2 linked regions of the Tardiphaga sp. vice304 genome follow. The protein of the gene in region 1 binds, or shares a complex with, the protein of each later gene. Links are inferred from orthologs where the notes say so. Each region holds a gene or a part of one and is shown in the gene's direction. Other genes may lie near its edges.

Evidence for each region.
Region 2: the proteins of FNL56_RS07095 (region 1) and xseA are in contact, whole or in part, in a cryo-EM structure (PDB 8TXR), measured with the Escherichia coli proteins. The link is inferred for Tardiphaga sp. vice304 from one-to-one orthologs.

The regions. Positions count from the first base shown.
Region 1 is NZ_CP041402.1:1,507,821-1,518,024, reverse strand. What follows is about bases 4,071-6,868. They hold FNL56_RS07095 (exodeoxyribonuclease VII small subunit), read left to right. Parts: upstream 4,071-5,242; coding sequence 5,243-5,494; downstream 5,495-6,868. Other genes in these bases: FNL56_RS07090 (hypothetical protein), read left to right, coding at 5,564-6,868; FNL56_RS07100 (histone deacetylase family protein), read left to right, coding at 4,255-5,181. Outside these bases: FNL56_RS07110 (bifunctional metallophosphatase/5'-nucleotidase), read left to right, coding at 1-1,326; FNL56_RS07105 (EAL domain-containing protein), read right to left, coding at 1,428-3,206; FNL56_RS28245 (hypothetical protein), read right to left, coding at 3,219-3,896; dxs (1-deoxy-D-xylulose-5-phosphate synthase), read left to right, coding at 7,223-9,148; FNL56_RS07080 (nucleoside 2-deoxyribosyltransferase), read left to right, coding at 9,296-9,850; FNL56_RS07075 (TlyA family RNA methyltransferase), read left to right, coding at 9,847-10,204. UniProt on the Escherichia coli protein: Bidirectionally degrades single-stranded DNA into large acid-insoluble oligonucleotides, which are then degraded further into small acid-soluble oligonucleotides.
Region 2 is NZ_CP041402.1:4,695,809-4,706,086, forward strand. What follows is about bases 3,035-5,906. They hold xseA (exodeoxyribonuclease VII large subunit), read left to right. Parts: upstream 3,035-3,608; coding sequence 3,609-5,204; downstream 5,205-5,906. Other genes in these bases: FNL56_RS22415 (alpha/beta hydrolase), read right to left, coding at 3,035-3,483; FNL56_RS22425 (DUF2093 domain-containing protein), read left to right, coding at 5,300-5,524; lpxK (tetraacyldisaccharide 4'-kinase), read right to left, coding at 5,623-5,906. Also shown: FNL56_RS22395 (DUF6894 family protein), read right to left, coding at 1-46; purD (phosphoribosylamine--glycine ligase), read right to left, coding at 138-1,421; FNL56_RS22405 (winged helix-turn-helix domain-containing protein), read right to left, coding at 1,624-1,923; FNL56_RS22410 (hypothetical protein), read right to left, coding at 1,925-2,479; more of FNL56_RS22415, read right to left, coding at 2,476-3,034; more of lpxK, read right to left, coding at 5,907-6,648; FNL56_RS22435 (3-deoxy-D-manno-octulosonic acid transferase), read right to left, coding at 6,641-7,936; FNL56_RS22440 (lysophospholipid acyltransferase family protein), read right to left, coding at 7,929-8,642; FNL56_RS22445 (DUF4170 domain-containing protein), read right to left, coding at 8,639-8,887; FNL56_RS22450 (3'(2'),5'-bisphosphate nucleotidase CysQ), read right to left, coding at 8,954-9,757; FNL56_RS22455 (TldD/PmbA family protein), read right to left, coding at 9,744-10,278. UniProt on the Escherichia coli protein: Bidirectionally degrades single-stranded DNA into large acid-insoluble oligonucleotides, which are then degraded further into small acid-soluble oligonucleotides.

The DNA.
Region 1 (10,204 bases):
GAGGCGCTGTCGATGATGGGGCTGGAGATCGCCTCGGTCGGCAACCACGAATTCGACGAAGGCCGCGCCGAGTTGCTGCGCATGCAGAATGGCGGCTGCCATCCGGTCGACGGCTGCCGTGGTCCGCATCCCTTCATGGGCGCGACGTTTCGCTATCTCGCGGCCAGCACCATCGAGACCGCGACCGGACGGACGCTGTTGCCGCCCTATGAGATCAAGATTTTCGACGGCATCCCGGTCGGCTTCATCGGGCTGACGCTGAAAGCCACGCCGACGCTGGTGTCGCCGCCCGGCGTTGCCGGACTGGAATTCCGCGACGAGGCGGACACCGTCAACGCGCTGGTGCCGGAGCTGAAGGCGCGCGGCGTCGCGGCGATCGTGGTGCTGATTCACGAAGGCGGTTATCCGACCGGCGACTACAATGAATGCCCGGGCATCTCCGGGCCGATCGTCGATATCGTCAGGAAGTTCGATCGCGCCGTCGATGTCGTGATAAGCGGCCATACCCACCGCGCCTATACCTGCGAGATCGACGGCCGCCTCGTCACCTCCGGCGACAAATACGGCACCGTCGTCACCGCGATCGACCTCAAGCTCGACCGCGCGACCGGCGACGTGGTCAGCGCCAAGGCCAATAACCTCATCGTGCACACCACGGCCTACGCGGCCGATCCCTCCCAGACCGCTTTGCTCGCAGCCTATGACAAGGTCGCCGCGCCGATCGCGGCGCGGCCGGCCGGATCGCTGACCGAAACGCTGACGCGCGTGCCGGACATGACCACCGGCGAAAGCCCGCTCGGCGATATCATCGCGGATGCCCATCTGGCGGCGACGAAGGCGGCCGGCGCGGTGATCGCCTTCACCAATCCCGGCGGCATTCGCGCCGACATCCTCCGCCGCGCGGACGGCGCGGTGAGCTACGGCGACGTGTTCGCGGCACAACCGTTCCGCAACCAGCTTGTCACGCTGACGCTGACAGGCGCGCAGATCAAGGCCGCGCTGGAACAGCAGTGGCTCGACCCGAAACGGCCACGAATCCTGCAGGTATCGATCGGGTTCTCCTACGTCTGGAACGCCGCCGCCGACACCGGGCACCGCGTGCTGCCGGATCGCATGATGCTAAACGGCCAGCGCATCGATCCCGCTGCGTCGTACCGCGTCACCATCAACCAGTTCCTGTCGGTCGGCGGCGACGGGTTCACGGCGCTGCAAGGCGGCACTGCGCCGGAGGTCGGCGTCTACGACGTCGATGCGCTCTATGCCTATTTCGGCGCGAACAGTCCGGTCGGTCCGCCGGCACCAGGACGGATTGGGCGGGTGCCGTAGCCCGGATGACAATCCGGGGGCGGCCTGTCCACGCGGGCGACTTTCCCGGATTGCGTCGCCGCGCCGCGAGCGGCACGGCAACTTCATCCGAGCTACGAATTTTACGCCACGTCGCGCCGGGCTTCGCGCCGTGTCCCAACGAAATCGGCCCGAATATCGAATGGCTCCGGCTTGCCGATCGCACAGCCTTGCGCATAGTCAACATCGAGTTCGCGCATCGCCTCTAGGATCTCCTGGCTCTCGACGAATTCCGCGATGGTGCGCTTGCCCATCACCTTGCCGATATGGCTGATCATCTCGACTATCGCGCGGTCGATCCGATCGACAAGCATATCCTTGACGAAGCCGCCGTCGATCTTGAGATAGTTCACCGGCAGATGCTTGAGATAGGCAAAGGACGACATGCCGCTTCCGAAATCGTCGAGCGAGAAGCGGCAGCCCAGCTGCTGCAGCGCGTGGATGAAGTGGTGCGCGTCCGCGAGATTGGCGATCGCGCTGGTCTCAGTGATCTCGAAGCAGATGATCGTGGGCGGAATCGAAAAGTAATCGAGCTGTTCACGCACGTAATCGAGGAAGCCCTCATCCCGGAACGTCGAGCCCGACAGGTTGATGGCGCAGGTTTCGATCGGCGTCGATGAGCACCCGGCGAACCGCGCCGCCAGAATAGCGAAGGCATTGCGGATCACCCAGCGGTCGATCAGGGGCATCAGGCCGTAGCGCTCCGCCGCGGGAATGAACTGACCCGGCGCCACCAGTTGACCTGTCTCGTCGCGCAGCCGGAGCAACACCTCGATATGCAAGCCCTGGTTCTCGGCTTCCTGCAGCGCGATGATCTTCTGCGCGTACAGGCAGAAGCGGTCCTCGTCGAGCGCCTCGTGAATCCGTTGCACCCAGGTCATCTCGCCGAAACGCTGCATCAGATCGGAATCGCTCGCGTGATGTAGCTGGACGCGGTTGCGGCCCTTTTCTTTCGCCAGGTAGCAGGCGACGTCGGCGGCCCGCAGCGCCTCGACCAGGGTTTCGTGCTCGGACAGGCACACCAGCCCGATGCTGACGGCGACGTTGAAGGCGCGTCCGTTCCACACGAAGTTCAGTTCCTCCACGGTATGGCGCAGCCGTTCGGCGGTGCTCATCGCGCGCTGCGCGTCGCTGTTCTGCAGCAGCACGGCAAACTCGTCGCCGCCCAGCCGCGCCACCAGATCGCCTTCGCGCAGATGCTTTTCCAGCACCCCGGAGACCTGCCGCAGCAACTGGTCGCCGGCGGCGTGACCGCAGGTATCGTTGACGACCTTGAACTGATCGAGATCGAGGAACATCAGCGCGTGCGGTCGCACCGCCGGATCGACCCGCGGCAACGCCATTTCGAGCTGGCGCTCGAACTCGCGGCGATTGGCCAGGCCGGTCAGCGCATCGTGCGAGGCCTGGAAGGCCAGCCGAGACAGATACTCCTGCTCGATAGTCATATCGTGCAGCACCAATACGGCGCCTGCCGTCCGCCCGTTGCATTGCAGTGGCGTGCCACCCCACGAGACGGGCAACGAGCTGCCATCGCGACGTATCAGCAGTTGCGGATGCCCGGCAGGCGTACTGGTGTTGCCTTCCAGGACTTTCGCGATTGTCGTCTGGCTGTCTTCGCCGCCATCTTGCTGCTTGTCGTGCATCCTGGCCTGGCTGACGATTTGGAACAGCGACGACAGTTGCCGGCCTCGCGCATGGTCCACATCGGTCGCCATCAGCCGCTCGGCGGCCGGATTCATATATTCGACGCAGCTACGCGCATCGATCGAGATCACGGCCTCGCCGATCGACGACAGCGTAATCTCGGCCCGCTCCTTTTCGGTCTTCAGCGCCAGTTCGGATCCGAGCCGCTGGATCAGCAAATAGCGGGCGCGCTAGGTTCCGAGCAGGATCAGCAGTGCTGCGGTCAGCAGGTTGACAATCAGCAGCAGCCTCTGGATCGCACGCGATCCCACGCCGAGCCGTTCCGAGAACGCCACGGCCAGCGGCGTCGCCCTTTCACTGATACTGTCGATCTGTGATCTGCGACTGGCCAGCCATATCGGTCCGACTCGCCCGGCCTGCCGATCCCGATGGATCGAATCGGCAGTATCCACGAGTTTCTGGATGACCGCAGCGGTGTCACGCCAGCTTTGGATCGCCGGGGCGAGATAGCTGGTGTCGCTGAAGCGACGGAACAGCCAGATCATGCCAGGAATGTCCTCGGCATGGTTGCCGCCCTGCAACAAGCCCTGAAAGGCGAGCTTGGGATCGGGTACCGGCTGCTCCAGCGCAAGGCGTGCGTTGCGCCCCCCGAGCGGAACCGCGATGGCCGATTGATAGCGACGATAGTAGTTGTCTTCTCCGGTCTCGGCATAACGGCTGAGCGAATAGATCGCATCAGCCTGTGCCTTCGACCACAGGCTTTCACCGACCACATAGGCGCGGACCGACGACAACGTCTCCATGCTGATGCCCGCAACAAACGCCTGGAACAGCACGATTACCGTGAACAGCCACACTGTTCGAAAGAGGCCGGGCGGGGCCCTGAGTGTTCTCCATAGCTGCAACATCGTCGTTCGGTACCTGGTGGTGTCGGCACCGTCCGAGAGGCGGAGCTTCGGCAGGATTTCACGTCTCGATCGCAAACGCGTTTAACGAGGCTTCATTTTCGCGTTTCTGTGATATCGCGCTGAATGTAGAATGAAGAACCACATTACGGCCGTTGATGTGCCGAGTGACTATGCTGACCGCGGTCCCCCTGCCGTGAATAGAACGGCATATCCGCTTGACGCGCGGGACGCGGACGCTTTTTCTGAAAAGGGTCAGGGAAGACCACCCCCCCTTGCGTTGCCACCCTTTCGGAACCCGCCAATACCAATTAGGCTGAGACGCAGCCCCATCAGCGCATCCCGCGCCCGGATTTTCCGAATGACACTCCTGCTCTCGCACCTTGCATGTCTCGATCACGAGACGCCGCCCGGCCATCCCGAACGCCCCGACCGGCTGCGCGCCGTGGCCACCGTGCTGGGCGAGGCACGCTTCGAGAGGCTGGTGCGCGGCGAAGCCCCGATCGGCGATCTCGACACTGTCACGCTGTGCCATGATGGCCATTACGTCGATGAATTGCGCCACATGGCCCCCGCCAGCGGCCTGGTCTATATCGACGGCGACACCTCGATGTCGCCGGGCACCTGGGAAGCCGTGATGCGCGGCGTCGGCGGTGCGGTCGCAGCGACAGACGCTGTGATGAAGGGCGAGACCGCCAACGCCTTTGTCGCCACGCGGCCGCCCGGCCATCACGCCGAAATCAACAAGCCGATGGGCTTCTGCTTTTTCGATAATGCTGCGATTGCGGCCCGTTATGCCCAGCGGACCTACGGCATCGCGCGCGCCGCGGTGGTCGATTTCGACGTCCATCATGGCAACGGCACCCAGGACATCTTCTGGGCGGACCCCACAGTGATGTATTGCTCGACGCACCAGATGCCGCTGTTTCCGGGTACCGGGGCCGCCGGCGAGCGCGGCGAGCACGACACCGTCGTGAATGCGCCGCTGCATGACGGCGACGGCGGCGCCAGGTTTCGCGCCGCGTTCGAGAACCTGATCCTGCCGCAGTTGCAGAAATTCTCGCCGGAACTGATCGTCATCTCCGCCGGCTTCGACGCGCATAAACGCGATCCGCTCGCCTCGCTGAACCTCGACGCCGAGGATTTTGCGTGGGTGACGCAGCGGTTGATGGACGTGGCCGACAAGTCCGCCGGGGGCCGGATTGTCTCGGTGCTGGAGGGCGGTTATGATTTGCTGGGCCTCAAGGAATCGGTGGCGGCCCATGTCACCGCGCTGATGGGCGCGTAACCGGCACCACATCGGCTGACCTCCCCCTTCGAATGGCGCGTGAAGCGCCCAGGAATGCGATATGGCTGAACCGACCCATGCCGATGTCAGGAAATTGACGTTCGAGCGCGCCATCGAGGAGCTCGAAACCATCGTCAAGCGGCTCGAGGACGGCAAGGTGCCGCTGGAGGAATCCGTGGCCATCTATGAACGCGGCGAAGCCCTGAAGCGCCGCTGCGATGAGCTGTTGCGGCAGGCCGAGGCCCGGGTGGACAAGATCACCACGGATTCCAGCGGTCAGGTGACCGGCACCGAGCCGCTCGACGTCCAGTAACGCGCCGATTTAACGCTTGGTGCACCCTTCGGGCTGCTATAGTCCTGACGTCAGACCCGGGGTACCAGTGTGCGCGTCGATCACCGTCATGTCATCTATGTGCAGGGGTACGACCCGCGGGGCCTCTCGCAATATTACCGTATGTTTCGCACCGAACTGCGCAAGTTCGGGCATTTATACGACCTCGCCACCACGGTCAGCCGGCCGAATCGGCCGCCGGACGGCGAATTCGCTGCCGAATCCGCGTCCTGGTGCATCGAGACCACCGGCCAGGGCTGGCATACCCGTACCGATTACGAGTTCCTGCGCTGGGAAGACCTGATTCAGCGCGATCTCGCCTGGCCGGTCTGGAAGACGCTGGCCTATGCGATCGCGATCTACTGGCGGCTGGTTTTTTCCGGCACAATGGGCCGCTTCTGGGCGGCGCATTGGCGGTTCGCCACCTTCATCTCCTATCCCCACATCCTGCTGCTCAACGAGGCGATCTGGTGTGCCGCGGTGGCCTGGGGCTTCGGCTGGGGGCTGCAATGGCTGGGAATCCACAGTTTCCTCGCCGCAATGGCGGCCACAGCGCTGTTCGTCGCCGCGCTCGGTACGCTGCTAAAGGCCACCGAGCAGCGCAGCTACCTGCTCTATCTGATGTCCGACACCATCTTCACCTGGCAGTTCTCGCACGGCCAGCGGCCGGAGTGGGACGCCCGCATCGACCGCTTCGCGCAGCATCTGGTCGAGGTCGCCCAATCGAGCGCGGCGCAGGAGATCGTGCTGGTCGGACATTCCTCCGGTTCATTTCTTGGCTCTGAAATCCTTGCCCGCGCGCTCGAGCTGGATCCCGATCTCGGCCGCCACGGCCCCCGAATTGTGCTGCTGACGCTGGGCGGCAACATGCCGATCGTCGGTTTCCATGCCGCCGCGACCGGCTTCCGCGACCATCTGCGCCTGCTGGCGACGGAACCCTCTATCGAGTGGATCGACGTGCAATCGCGTAAGGACGTGATGAACTTCTTCCCGTTCGATCCGGTCACCGGTCACCGCATCGACGCCGGGCCGAACCGCCGGAACCCGACCATCGTGCCGGTCCGGTTCCGCGAGATTGTCCAGCCAGACCACTACAACCGGTTCCGCTGGAAGTTCTTCCGGGTTCATTTCCAGTTCGTGATGGCCAATGAGCGGCCCCATACCTATGATTTCTACATGATCGTCTGCGGCCCGGTGTTGCTGACGGAGCGCTTCAGCCAGCCGGAGGCGGCGCTTGCACTGGTCACGGGCGCCCCGTCGACGCGGCGGAGCGCCTGGGACCAGCTGGGTCTGGACGCCGAAGCGAGGCCTGACTTTCCCGTCCGGCGGAACACCGAGGCCTGCCGGCATGGTTGAGCGCGCAGTGTTGCGCAATTGCCCACATTAGGTGCTGCGCTGCCGAAACAACCCGCGCGGCAGTTGGCTTTAGCCGTCGCTTTGGTGTAAAGGGACTGGGACTATGCGCTGGCGCTCGCGCTTCGATGCCGGCCATTAACGTTGATAAGCGCTTCATTCATCTGGCAAAAATGTTCAGACGGAGGGGGCCGCCAAGCGTGATAGATATCACAGTGAAACTACGGGGCCCATTACAAGGCCTCGAAACAGGCTTCCCGGTTCCGGAAGCTGCGAATGTCCCGACGATGGCTGCGCGAACCGCCGGCCGTCCCGGATGCCAGGCGCAGTCCCGGACGTGTAAAATTGGATAGTACCGTGACCGATTTTAGTAAGACACCGTTGCTCGACACCATCAAGACGCCGGAAGATCTCCGCAAGCTGAAGGTCGAGCAGGTTCGACAGGTCGCCGACGAACTTCGTCAGGAGACCATCGACGCGGTGTCAGTTACCGGCGGCCACTTCGGCGCAGGGCTCGGCGTCGTCGAATTGACGACCGCTTTGCACTACGTCTTCGATACGCCGCGCGACCGGCTGATCTGGGACGTCGGCCACCAGGCCTATCCGCACAAGATTCTGACCGGTCGCCGCGATCGCATTCGCACGCTGCGCACCCCCGGCGGCCTGTCCGGCTTCACCAAGCGCAGCGAGAGCGACTACGACCCGTTCGGCGCGGCGCATTCCTCGACCTCGATTTCCGCCGGCCTCGGCATGGCAGTTGCCCGTGACCTGTCCGGCGGCAAGAACAATGTTATCGCCGTGATCGGTGACGGCGCGATGTCAGCCGGCATGGCCTATGAGGCGATGAACAACGCCGGCGCGATGAATTCCCGCCTGATCGTCATCCTCAACGACAATGATATGTCGATCGCCCCGCCGGTCGGCGCGATGTCGGCCTATCTGTCGCGGATGTATTCCGGCAAGACCTACCGCTCGCTGCGCGATGCCGCCAAGCAGCTCGGCAAGCATCTGCCGAAGGTAATCGCCGACCGCGCCGAGCGGGTCGAGGAATATTCCCGCGCCTTCATGGCCGGCGGCGGTACGCTGTTCGAGGAACTCGGCTTCTACTATGTCGGTCCGATCGACGGCCACAACCTCGACCATTTGCTGCCGGTGCTGCAGAACGTCCGCGACATGGGGACCGGTCCGATTCTGGTCCACGTCGTCACGCAAAAAGGCAAGGGCTACGGCCCGGCCGAGGCCGCCGCCGACAAATATCATGCGGTGGTCAAGTTCGACATCGCCACCGGCGCGCAGTCCAAATCCAAGCCGAATGCGCCGTCCTATCAGAACGTGTTCGGCGCCTCGCTGGTCAAGGAAGCCGAAAAGGACGACAAGATCGTCGCCATCACTGCGGCGATGCCGTCGGGTACCGGCGTCGACATCTTCAACAAGGCCTTCCCGGACCGCACCTTCGACGTCGGCATCGCCGAGCAGCATGCGGTCACCTTCGCCGCCGGTCTGGCCACCGAAGGCTACAAGCCGTTCGTCGCGATCTACTCGACCTTCCTGCAGCGCGGCTACGACCAGATCGTCCATGACGTGGCGATCCAGAACCTGCCGGTGCGCTTCGCCATCGATCGCGCCGGTCTGGTCGGCGCCGACGGCGCGACCCATGCCGGCTCGTTCGACAACGCCTATCTGGGTTGCCTGCCGAACATGGTGATCATGGCCGCTGCCGACGAGGCCGAACTGGTCCACATGGTCGCCACCCAGGTCGCCATCAACGACGCGCCAAGCGCGCTGCGCTATCCCCGCGGCGAAGGACGCGGCATCGAGATGCCGGAAGTCGGCGTCGCGCTCGAAATCGGCAAGGGCCGCATCATCCGCGAGGGCAGCAAGATCGCGCTTCTGTCGTTCGGCACCCGTCTCGCCGAATGCGAGAAGGCCGCCGACGAACTCGCCGCCCATGGCCTGTCCACCACGATCGCCGATGCGCGCTTCATGAAGCCGCTCGACCAGGACATGATCCTCAAACTGGCGCTCGACCACGAGATCTTGCTGACCATCGAAGAAGGTTCGATCGGCGGTTTCGGCAGCCACGTGATGCAGTTGCTGGCCGAACACGGCATGCTCGATGGCAACGTACGGATGCGCTCATTGGTGCTGCCCGACACTTTCCAGGACCATGATTCGCCGGCCGCGATGTACGGTCGCGCCGGTCTCGATGCCAAGGGTATCGTCCGGAAGGTGTTCGAGACCCTCGGCAAGGATTTCACCGCCGAGACGGTGAAGCTGGCGTAAGAAAGATACTGTCGTTCCGGGGCGCGAGAGCGAAGCTCGAGCAAACCCGGAACCCCGAGATGGGACGATGAACATCTCGGGATTCCGGGCCTGCGCCATCCGGCTTCGCCGTCTGTCACATCCCGGAATGACAGTGAGGCGTTCTTCATGAAAATCTATCTGGCAGGCCCCGATGTCTTCCTGCCCGACGCCATCGACATCGGCCGCCGCAAGGTCGATCTCTGCCGGCACTACGGCGTCACCGGCCTCTACCCGCTCGACAACAGCGTCGATCTCGCGGCGCCCGACGCCTCGCTCCAGATTTTCCGCGGCAACGAGGCCATGATGAACCAGGCCGACGCGATCATCGCCAACCTCACCCCGTTCCGCGGCCCCGGCGCCGATGCCGGCACGGTGTATGAACTCGGCTATATGGCCGGCCGCGGCAAAAACTGCTTCGCCTATTGCAACGATCCCGCTTTGTATGTCGATCGCGTACGACGGCTGACGGATGTCACCGCGCAGCATGGCCGCCTCGTGGACGCCGACGGACTGACCGTGGAAGACTTCGGCCACACCGACAATCTGATGATGATTCATGCGCTCGAATTGCATGGCGCACCAATGGTGCTGCCGCGCCAGACGCCGGCCGATCGCTGGCATGACCTTGCCGGCTTCGAGGACTGCCTGCGCCTCGCCACCAGCACGAAGCTCCAAGCATGACGAGGCGCCCGATCAACCAGCCGACCGCGCGAAAACGCGCCGACATGCTGCTGGTCGACCGCGGACTGTTCGAAAGCCGCGCCCGCGCGCAGGCGGCCATCGAGGCCGGCCTGGTCTTCGCCGACGACAAGCTCGTCGCAAAAGCCTCGGAGAGCATTGCCGAAGACGCGGTGATCCAGGCCGAGCCGGCGCATCCCTTCGTGTCGCGCGGCGGCGTCAAACTGTCCGGCGCGCTGGAGCGTTACCCGATCGAGATCGAGGACCATGTCTGCCTCGACGTCGGCGCGTCTACCGGCGGCTTCACCGAAGTGATGCTGGCCAACGGTGCCAGCCTTGTCTTCGCCATCGATGTCG
Region 2 (10,278 bases), 3.2 Mb from region 1 along the record:
CGCGCTTGGTAATGCCGTTCTTCACGTCGAAATAATACTGGGTCATCATTGTCTCCAGTACTACCAATGTGCGGCTCGCCGTGCGGTTCCTCATCTCAGGTTGTTAGTAGACTTAGTGCCTTAACTTTGGTGTCAAGCTACCTTTTTGCACGTTCCCGCGCCACTGCCTGCCAGCCGATGTCGCGGCGGCAGAAGCCTTCGGGCCAGTTGATCAACCCGATCGCCTCATAGGCGCGGCGCTGCGCCTCGGCGACACTCTTGCCGGATGCCGTGACGTTGAGCACGCGACCGCCATTGGACAGAATCCAGTCACCGGAGGCCTTGGTGCCCGCGTGGAAAATCTCGACGCCCTCGATCTTCGCCGCACGATCGAGGCCGGCGATGCGGGTGCCTTTCTCGTAAGACCCGGGATAGCCCTTCGCGGCCATCACCACGGTCAGCGCCGGATCGGGAAACCAGCGCAGGTCGAAATTCTTGAGCTGGCCATCGGCAGAGGCGATCAGCGCCGGCAGCAGGTCCGACATCAGGCGGATCATCAGGACCTGGGTCTCGGGATCGCCGAACCGGCAATTATATTCGATCAGCTTCGGGCCATCCTCGGTGATCATCAGACCGGCGAACAGCACGCCTTTATAGGGCGCGCCCATCGCGCTCATCGCCCGCAGCGTCGGGTAAATGATCTCGTCCATCGCACGCTGGCACATCGCCTCCGTCATAACGGGTGCGGGCGAATAGGCGCCCATGCCGCCGGTATTGGGGCCGTTGTCGCCGTCATATGCGCGCTTGTGGTCCTGCGCGCTGGCCAGCGCCAGCGCGTGCTCGCCGTCGCACAGCACGAAGAACGAGGCCTCCTCGCCGACCAGAAATTCCTCGACCACGGCCTCTGCACCCGCCTCGCCGAACCCGCCCGACAGCATCATGTCGATGGCGTCGAGCGCGTCCTTCAACGTTTCGGCGACGACCACGCCCTTGCCGGCGGCGAGGCCATCGGCCTTGATGACGATCGGGGCGCCCTGCTCGCTTATATAGGCCTTGGCCTTGTCCGCATCGGTGAAGCGCTGATAGGCGGCGGTCGGGATGTCGTTGGCCTGGCAGAGGTCCTTGGTGAAGCCCTTGGAGCCTTCCAGCCGGGCCGCAGCCCTGCTCGGCCCGAACGCCTTGATGCCGGCGGCCGCGAGATCGTCGACGATGCCGGCCGCCAGCGGCGCCTCCGGCCCGACCACGACGAACTCCACGGCGTTATCGCGGCAGAATGCGATCACCGCGGCATGGTCGGCCGTATCCAGCGCGACGCATTCGGCCTCCTCGGCGATGCCGGCATTGCCCGGCGCGCACCACAGCTTCGTCACCAGTGGCGACGACGAGAGCTTCCATGCCAGCGCGTGCTCGCGCCCGCCGGAACCGAGAAGGAGAATGTTCATGAATGCAGCCCGTCCGGAAGATGCGGATAAGCGCAGGGTTTAACCTCGCGCGGTGGACGTCGCAACCGCAGCACACCGTCATTCCGGGATGCGGCAGACGGCGAAGCCGGCTGACGGAGACCCGGAATCCGGACATGTTCATCGTCCCACCCCGGGATTCCGGGTTCGCTCAAGCTGCGCTCTCGCGCCCCGGAATGACAGTTCAATCCCCCGCCCCGGCGATGATCTCGCGCAACGTGGCAACATGGCGGGCGAACGCGCCCCGCCCGGCCACCGTTGCGGTCACCGTGGTCTGCGGTTTCTTGCCGACGAAGGCCTTGGCGACATCGACATAGCCGGCCTTGGACAGCGTCTCGATATGGGCACCGAGATTGCCGTCGGTGGCGCCGGTGAGCTTCTTCAGCCGGGGGAAATCCATGCCCTGCGCTTCCGGCAGCGCCGTCAGCGCGGCCATGATGCGCAGCCGCAGCGGCTGGTGAATAATATCGTCGAGCCCGGCCATGTCAGCTCCGCCGCATCCAGATGCCGCCGAGCAGCAGTCCGCCGCCGTTCACCACCGCCATCCACAATTCGAACCACGGCCCGGTGAGGACATAGCCGACCAGCGTCAGCGCGATGATGCCAAGGCCGATGGCGACGAAGGCCGCGCCAAGCCATAGCCCCGCGACGCTGTAGACGAGCATGAAATAGATCGGCCAGAACGCGCCGAGCTGGCGCGGCGTCAACTGCACGATGCCGATGCTCCACAACAGGCCGAAGCCGAAGAACATCGCCAGCGCGGCGAGTACCCGTCCATCGAAGCCGCGTTGGCCGGACCGGGCGCGATTGCGCGCGCTGATGGCGAGGGACCCGGCGACGCCGATGAGGTCGATCAGCACCCAGCCATATCCGGCATAGCGCGGCCACGACCACGACACCACGTAACCCAGCGCGATGAGCGGTCCCCAGAGCATGAGCATCAGGCTGGCGAGCTGATAGCTGCGGGAGCGTTTGACGCGCTGGACGATGTCGTCGATGTCATGCAGCGCGGCGGCAGCCTCGCGGCGGTCGATACTCATCGCGAACTCACTTCGGATTTGACGACATCGTCGGCAATAGCCGACACGGCGCGGGCGTCGGCGACGATACCCATGTGATTGATGCTCGGCAGCAGCCTGACCTTGATGGACGGCAATACGCTGCGCATCGCCGCTTCATATCTACCCGAATCCATCAATTCGTCAGCACTGCCGGAAAACAGAGTGATCGGTCTGCTGACGGCAGCCAGATCGGTGCGGAAGTCAGGATGGGTGCCGAAATTGCTGCGCAGTCTTTCGCTGTAGGTCGCCACCAGCCTGTTCGTGGAACCGGGCGGCACCGCGAAGGCGACCACCGGCAGGTGGTCGCAGCAGGTGATTCCAAGCTTGGCAAGCGCCAGCAATCCGATGATCCGCGGGACGTCCGCGCGCGCCCAGCCGCCGTCCGGCTGGTTGGTCGGTGCATCGTAACCCAGATAGGGCGCGAGCAGAACCGTGCGATCGAACAGGTTCTGCATGGCGGAGCCTGCGATCCGCAACGCAAAGCCGCCCCCGGATGAGTGGCCAATCAGCGTCAGCGGCGCCGTCGGGTTGTCTTGCCTGACCACGGCCACCAGATTGGCAAGGTCGTCCTCGAGCTGGCCGACATAACCGATGTCGCCTCGCGTGCCCGATGCGCCGTGGCCGCGAATATCCACCGCGTAGGTCTGCACGCCACGCTCCATCAGGGCCGACGACAGGGCGTGGATGGTGCCGCCGCTGGACCCCGACGAGCCGTGCACGACGATGGCGATGCGGTCGGTAGAGGCCTGCACCGGGCGATAATGCCGATAGGCCAGCGCCGTGCCATCGCTTCCTGCGTAGCGCTGCAGAACCGGCAGGTTGCTCAGGTCCACGAATTTACGGGCTTCCGAAATGGATGGAAGCTCCGGCGGATGATGCAGCGGCGTAGCGATCAGCCCAGCCAGTAAAAGCGCAACGAGCCCGGCTGCGGCCAGCCCCCTGACAACGACGCGAACACCGAAGGAAAGGATCTTCCTGACCATGACCAGCCTCCCACCATGAATTTACAGATAACTCTTTAATCCAGAGTTATCTGAATTACAAGCTTCGATTGGCAATCCCGCGTTAAAAACCCTACCTTCGCTGCATTCCAGAGAACCGAGATTCGATGCCCAGATCCCCCGCTGCCCTGTCCAACTCGTCCGAATTCACCGTCACCGAGCTGTCCTCGGCACTGAAGCGGACGGTGGAGGACGCCTATGGTCATGTCCGGGTGCGCGGCGAGATCTCCGGTTTTCGCGGCGCGCATTCCTCCGGGCACTGCTATTTCGCGCTGAAGGACGAGGGCGCCAAGATCGAGGCGGTGATCTGGAAAGGCGTGCACGGCAAGATGCGGTTCAAGCCGCAAGAGGGCCTCGAGGTCATCGCCACCGGCAAGCTGACCACCTACCCCGGCTCCTCCAAATACCAGATCGTCATCGAATCGATCGAGCCGGCCGGCGTCGGCGCGCTGATGGCCTTGATGGAAGAGCGCAAGCGCAAGCTGTCAGCCGAAGGCCTGTTCGACGAATCGCGAAAACAGCTATTGCCGTGGCTGCCGGAGGTGATCGGCGTGGTGACCTCGCCGACCGGCGCCGTCATTCGCGATATTCTCCACCGCCTCGCCGATCGCTTTCCGCGCCGCGTGCTGGTTTGGCCGGTCAAGGTGCAGGGCGAAGGCTCGGCCGAGCAGATCGCCGCGGCCATCCATGGCTTCAACGCGCTGCCCGAGGGCGGCAAGATCCCCCGCCCCGACCTCCTGATCGTGGCGCGCGGCGGCGGCTCGCTGGAAGATTTGTGGTCGTTCAACGAGGAGATCGTGGTCCGCGCCGCCGCCGAAAGCATGATCCCGCTGATCTCCGCGGTCGGCCACGAGACCGACATCACGCTGATCGATTTCGCCAGTGACAAGCGCGCACCGACGCCGACCGCCGCCGCCGAAATGGCGGTGCCGGTGCGCGCCGAACTGTTCGTCGAAATCTCGGCCTATGAGCGCCGCATGATGCTGTGCTGGCAGCGCGGCCAGGAACGCCGCCGCACCGAGCTGCGCGCTGCCACCCGCGCGCTGCCATCCTTGAGCGAGTTGCTGGCGATCCCGCGGCAACGCCTGGACGGCGCCGGCGCCTCGCTGCCGCGCGCGCTGAAGGCCAATACGAGTTCGCATCACCGCCGCTTCGCGCAGGCTTCTGCAGGTCTCACGCTGCGCGTGCTGCGCGGCCAGATCGCGCAGGCTACGCATCGCTTCACAGTGTCCGGCGAGCGGCTGACGCTGGCGTCGCGCGCGGCTCTGCGGCAGCGCCGCGATCGCTTTGCCGGGCTGTCGATCCGCCTGCAGGCCTCCAAAGTTGCCAATGCGCAGGCGCAACGCAACGCGCTGGCGCGCGACCGCGAACGCGCGCAGCGATTGAGCGAGCGCGCCCGTCGCGCGCTGGCCACATTGGTGCAGCGCCAGCAGGCCCGCGTGCTGGCCTCCGGGCAGTTGCTGGCGGCCTTGTCGTATCGCAGCGTGCTGGCGCGCGGCTTCGCGCTGGTGCGCGACGCCGACGGCGCCGCGCTGCATGCCGCGGCGAATATCGGCCCCGGCGCCCGCCTCAGCCTGGAGTTTGCCGACGGCCGCGTCGGCGTCACCGCAGATATGGACCGCGCGGCCGTGGCGCCCCGGGAGGTAAAGCCAGCCGCGCCGAAGCGCACGACAAAACCGGTCGATCAGGGCACGCTGTTCTAGCCGCCTTTAACCGGCGACGGCGGATCCCCATTTATGCTAGGAATTCACCGACACCCTCTGCCCGGCTGCGGCCGGATGATCTAAGGAATACCATTGTGCTGAACAAATTCGGCCCCTCCGGCAGCGGCCAGGCGCAGCTGCAATATCTCGACGGCGATTTTCGCGTGGTGTCGCCTGGTACCTTCGTGAATTGCGCCATCACCGGCGAACGCATTCCGCTCGACGAGCTAAAATACTGGAGCGTCGATCTGCAGGAGGCCTATGCGATGCCGACGGCGGTATTGCAGCGTCATTATCCCAAGGCGCTGAAGGCCAGCTGAGGCGCGAATCCGTAGCCCGGATGAAGTCGCCACGTCGCTGGCGGCGCGGCGACGCAATCCGGGCCGGATTTCAATGGATCGGCCGGCCCCGGATTTCGCTACGCTCCATCCGGGCTACGATTTGAAGCTCGCCCGCGCGCGATATTCAGCCGTTCCATCACGAACATTCGCAACGCCGCCGCGTCATCGAACGCCAGCGTCACGGCAAATGGCACGATACCTTCCGCGCCCGGCAGGCCGCGCAGTTTCACCATGTCCTTTTCCGTCGTCACCAGCGTCAGCGCGTCGCGCTTTGCCTGTGCCAGCAGTGCTGCAATGTCATCGGCCGTATAGGGATGATGGTCGGCAAACGCCTGCTCCGCTGCGACATCGACACCGGCGCCGCGCAGCGTGCGGAAGAAACGCACGGGGTCGCCGATTCCCGCAAAGGCCAGCACGCGGCGGCCGTGCAAGGCTTTGAGCGATGCCGCGTCCGGCGCAAGTTGCGCACGAAACACCGGCGCGCCTTTGGCCGCGACTTGCCTTGCCACGCCGTCCGCCGCGCGGCCCGTGCCGACAATCACCAGCGCATCGGTTCGCGCCACCTGCAGATCGAGCGGCGCGCGCATCGGACCGGCCGGCATCCCACGGCCATTGCCGAGGCCGCGGTCGCCGTCGATCACGATGATCGAGGCGTCTTTCGCCACCGCCGGATTCTGGAAGCCGTCATCCATCACGATCACGCTGGCGCCCGTCGAGCGCGCCAGCGCCGCGCCGGCGACGCGGTCGCGTGAAATCACCACCGTCACATCGCGCGCCATCATCAGCGGCTCGTCGCCGACCTCCGCGGCCTGGTGGCGGCTGACGTCGACCTTGACCGGTCCGCGCAGGCTGCCGCCATAGCCGCGGCTCAGCACCACCGGCGCCTCGCCGAGCTCGCGCAACAGCGCGACCAACGCCTGCGTGGTCGGCGTCTTGCCGGCGCCGCCGACATGATAGTTGCCGACGCAGATCACGGGAATGCCGACCACGATTCCCTTGCGGGCCATCCGGGCGCCGGCGATCTCGCCATAGATCGCAGCAAGCGGCATCAGCAAGCGCGACAGCCAGCTCGAGGGCGGCTGCCAGAACGCCGGCTCACGCATGGTCCGTCTCCAGCCGCATCTGCAGCAGATAGGGATCGAGCGCCGCCAGCGTGCGTTCCAGCGCGCCGCCGAGCCGGGCCACGACCTGTTCGGCGGCGTCGATCGACGCTTGCCGCGCGGCGCTGTCGCCGAGCATCTGGCCAAGCTGCTTGACCAGTTGCTCCAGTGTCGCGGCCTGCCTGGCGCCACCGGCGGCATCGAGCGCGGCGAACACGTCGGTGAAGTTGAAGACGTGCGGGCCGTGCACGATCGACGCGCCGAGCTTCACCGCCTCGATCGGGTTCTGCCCGCCATGCGGCACCAGTGAGCCGCCCATGAACACCACCGGCGACAGCCGGTAGAACAGGCCGAGTTCGCCCATCGTGTCGGCGACATAGATATCAGTCGCCGCCGTCGGGGTTTCGTCGCGCGAGCGCAGCGCGACCTCGGCGCCGCTGGCGGCGATCATCTGGGCGATCGCCTCGCCGCGATGGGCGTGGCGCGGCACGATCACGGTGAGCAGGCCGGGAAACAGGCCGGCCAGCATGCGATGCGTTGCCAGCAGGATTTCCTCCTCGCCGGGATGCGTCGAGGACGCCACGATCACCGGGCGGCCGGATGTGACGTCTCTCAATCGATCAAGCTTGGCGTAGTCCACCGGCGGTGCCGGCACGTCGAGCTTGAGGTTGCCGGTGACGCGAACACTCGGCGAACCCAGCGCGGCGAAGCGTTCGGCGTCGGTGTCGGACTGCGCCAGACAGATGTCGAAACGGCCGAGCAGCGCGCCGATCGTCACCGAAAATTTCTGCCAGCGCGGAAACGAGCGCTGCGACATCCGGCCGTTGATCAGCACCATCGGCAGCCGGCGATGCGCCGCCTGCAGCACCAGGTTCGGCCAGATATCGGACTCGATGAACAGCGCCAGATTGGGCCGCCAGTGCGCCAGGAAGCGCGCGACGAAGGCCGGCGAGTCATAGGGAATATATTGGTGGATGATATCGGCCGGAAACCGCCTGGCGACGATGTCAGCCGAGGTCACGGTGCCCGAGGTCAGAAGGATGCGGAAGCCGGCGCCGCGCAGCCGTTCGATCAAGGCGGCCGCCGCCAGCACCTCGCCGACGCTGGCGCCATGGATCCAGACCAGCGGCCCCGCTGGCCGCGCCATGCGGCTGATGCCGCGGCGCTCGTCGCTGCGCGCGGGGTCTTCCTTGTTCTGCTTCAGGCGGCGATTGATCCACATCGGCGCCAACGGAGCCAGCGCCATCGACAGTCCGCGATAGACGCGCAGCGTCACCGGCAAGCTAGCCATCACGGGCCTCTTCCGGCCGGCCGACCGCGATATAGGCGCGGCGCGTGGCATCGTTCAGCGTCGCCTCCAATTGCTGGCGCAGCGTCTCCATCATGGCGCGGTCGGCATTGGCGGGAACGCTGATCGGCTCGCCACCGACCAGCACGCCGCGGCCGAACGGCATGTTGATGGTGGTGCGGTCCCAGTTCTTGAGCTGGATGAAGCGGCTGGTGGCCATCGCGAACGGCATAATCGGCCGCCCGCTTTCGCGCGCCAGCATGATGATGCCGAGCCCGGCCACGCGCGAGCGCTTCGGCACGTCGGCGGTCAGTGCCATGTTGATGCCGTCGGCCAGCGTGCGTACCATCTCGTTGAAGGCGCCGACGCCGCCCTTGCGGTGAAACGCGCCGCCATGGTCGCCGGAGCCCCGGACGGTACCGATACCGAGCCGCTCGGCCGCCAGCGCGTTGAACTCGCCGTCGCGGTGCTTCGAGATCAGCACGCGGCCCTTGTAATCCTTGCGCTTGATGAAGGGCGTCATGAAATGCTGGCCGTGCCAGAACGCCAGGATCACCGGCATCTCGGGTTCGACCATGTCATAAACATTCGGCGGATCGAGCGTAAACTTGTTGGTCTTCCAGACCAGACGCAGAAATTCGGCCGCGAGAAAGCCCGCGGCGCGCTGAACAGAGCTGCTGCGCAGCGCGCTTCGAAGCAATCGTTTCAAGAGGACGTCTTCGTGTCTTGGCTGGGATCGAGCAGGCGATGCAAATGGACGATGAAGTAGCGCATGTGGGCGTTATCCACGGTCTGCTGCGCCTTGGCCTTCCAGGCGACATAGGCAGAGGCGTAGTTCGGATAGAACCCGACGGTCTCGACCTGGCTCAGATCCTTGAACGTGGTGCCCGTGAGGTCGGTCAGTTCGCCGCCGATCACCAGATGAAGCAGTTGCGGCTGCGGTGCGTCCGACATGGGTATGTTTCCTGCTACTGACCGGCCGGGATCCGATCGATGTGAATGGCTCGCCGGATGACGGCGTCAGCGGTGCCGAAACTGCTCAACCAGATGAGCATGCCGCTCGGCCCCCGCGGCCACCAGCAACCCATGCGTCACTTCCTGGCGGTTGTAGAGAATGGGATCGCCGGAAAGCTCGCTCATCCTACCATTCGCTTCGTGCACGATCAAATCTGCGGCGGCAAGATCCCAGTCGCGGCTCTGGCCGCCGGCAAAGGCGGCGTCGAGCCGGCCATTCGCCACCCAGCATAGCCGCAGCGCCAGCGATCCGATTCGCGGATACAGCGTGATGTCCCGTCCGCCAGCCAGCCGCTGCACCAGCGGCTTCGGCCCGGCGATGCGCGGATAATCCAGCCCGATGCCACTGCTGGCGCCGACGGGCGTGTCGTTGCGTGTGGTGCCCTGCCCGCGCACGGCGAAGAAAAATTCATCGGTGGACGGCGCAAACACCGCCGCCAGCAGCGGGCGGTTATCCTCGACCAAAGCGACGCTGACGCACCAGTCCTCGCGGCCGGCAAGATAGCCACGGGTGCCGTCGATCGGGTCAATGATCCAGGTCAGGCGCCGGCCGAGCCGGGATTCGTCGTCGGCGCTTTCCTCCGACAGCCAGCCATAATCCGGCGTCGCCGCCTGCAGCCGCGACTGGATCAAATCATTGACCGCGATATCGGCTTCCGAGACCGGCGAGGATTCGCCCTTGGTCCACATTTTCAGCGTGGTGCGGAACAGCGACAGCCCGAGCGCGCCGGCGTCGCGCACGGTGTCCTTGAGCAGCGCGATATCGCGCGTCAGCGTGTCGGTGAGAAGTGGTGCGTCAGCGTCCGGCAATCGTCAACCCCTCGACCCGCACGGTCGGCGCGTTGACCCCGTAGGTAAATTTCAGATCGTTGGCGGGCTGCAGCGACTTGAAGATATCGAACAAATGCCCGGCGATGGTGATCTCGCTCACCGCATAGGTCAGCTTGCCGTTCTCGATCCAGAACCCGCCGGCGCCGCGGCTGTAATCGCCGGTCACGCCATTGACGCCGGAGCCGATCAGGTCGGTGACGTAGAAGCCTTCCTTGATGTCGGCGATCAGTTCTTCCGGCGAAGGATCGCCCGCCTCCATATGCAGATTATAGGCGCCGGGCGACGGCGACGACGACACGCCGCGATGGGCGTGGCCGGTGGTAGCCATGCCGAGTTCGCGTGCGGTGGCACAGTCCAGCAGCCAGGTCGTCAGCACGCCCTCGTCGATGATCGCAGTCTTCTTCACCGCGACGCCTTCGGCATCGAACGATTGCGAGCGCAGGCCGCGCACGCGCAGGGGATCGTCGATGATACGGATGTTGCTGCTGAACAATTGCTTG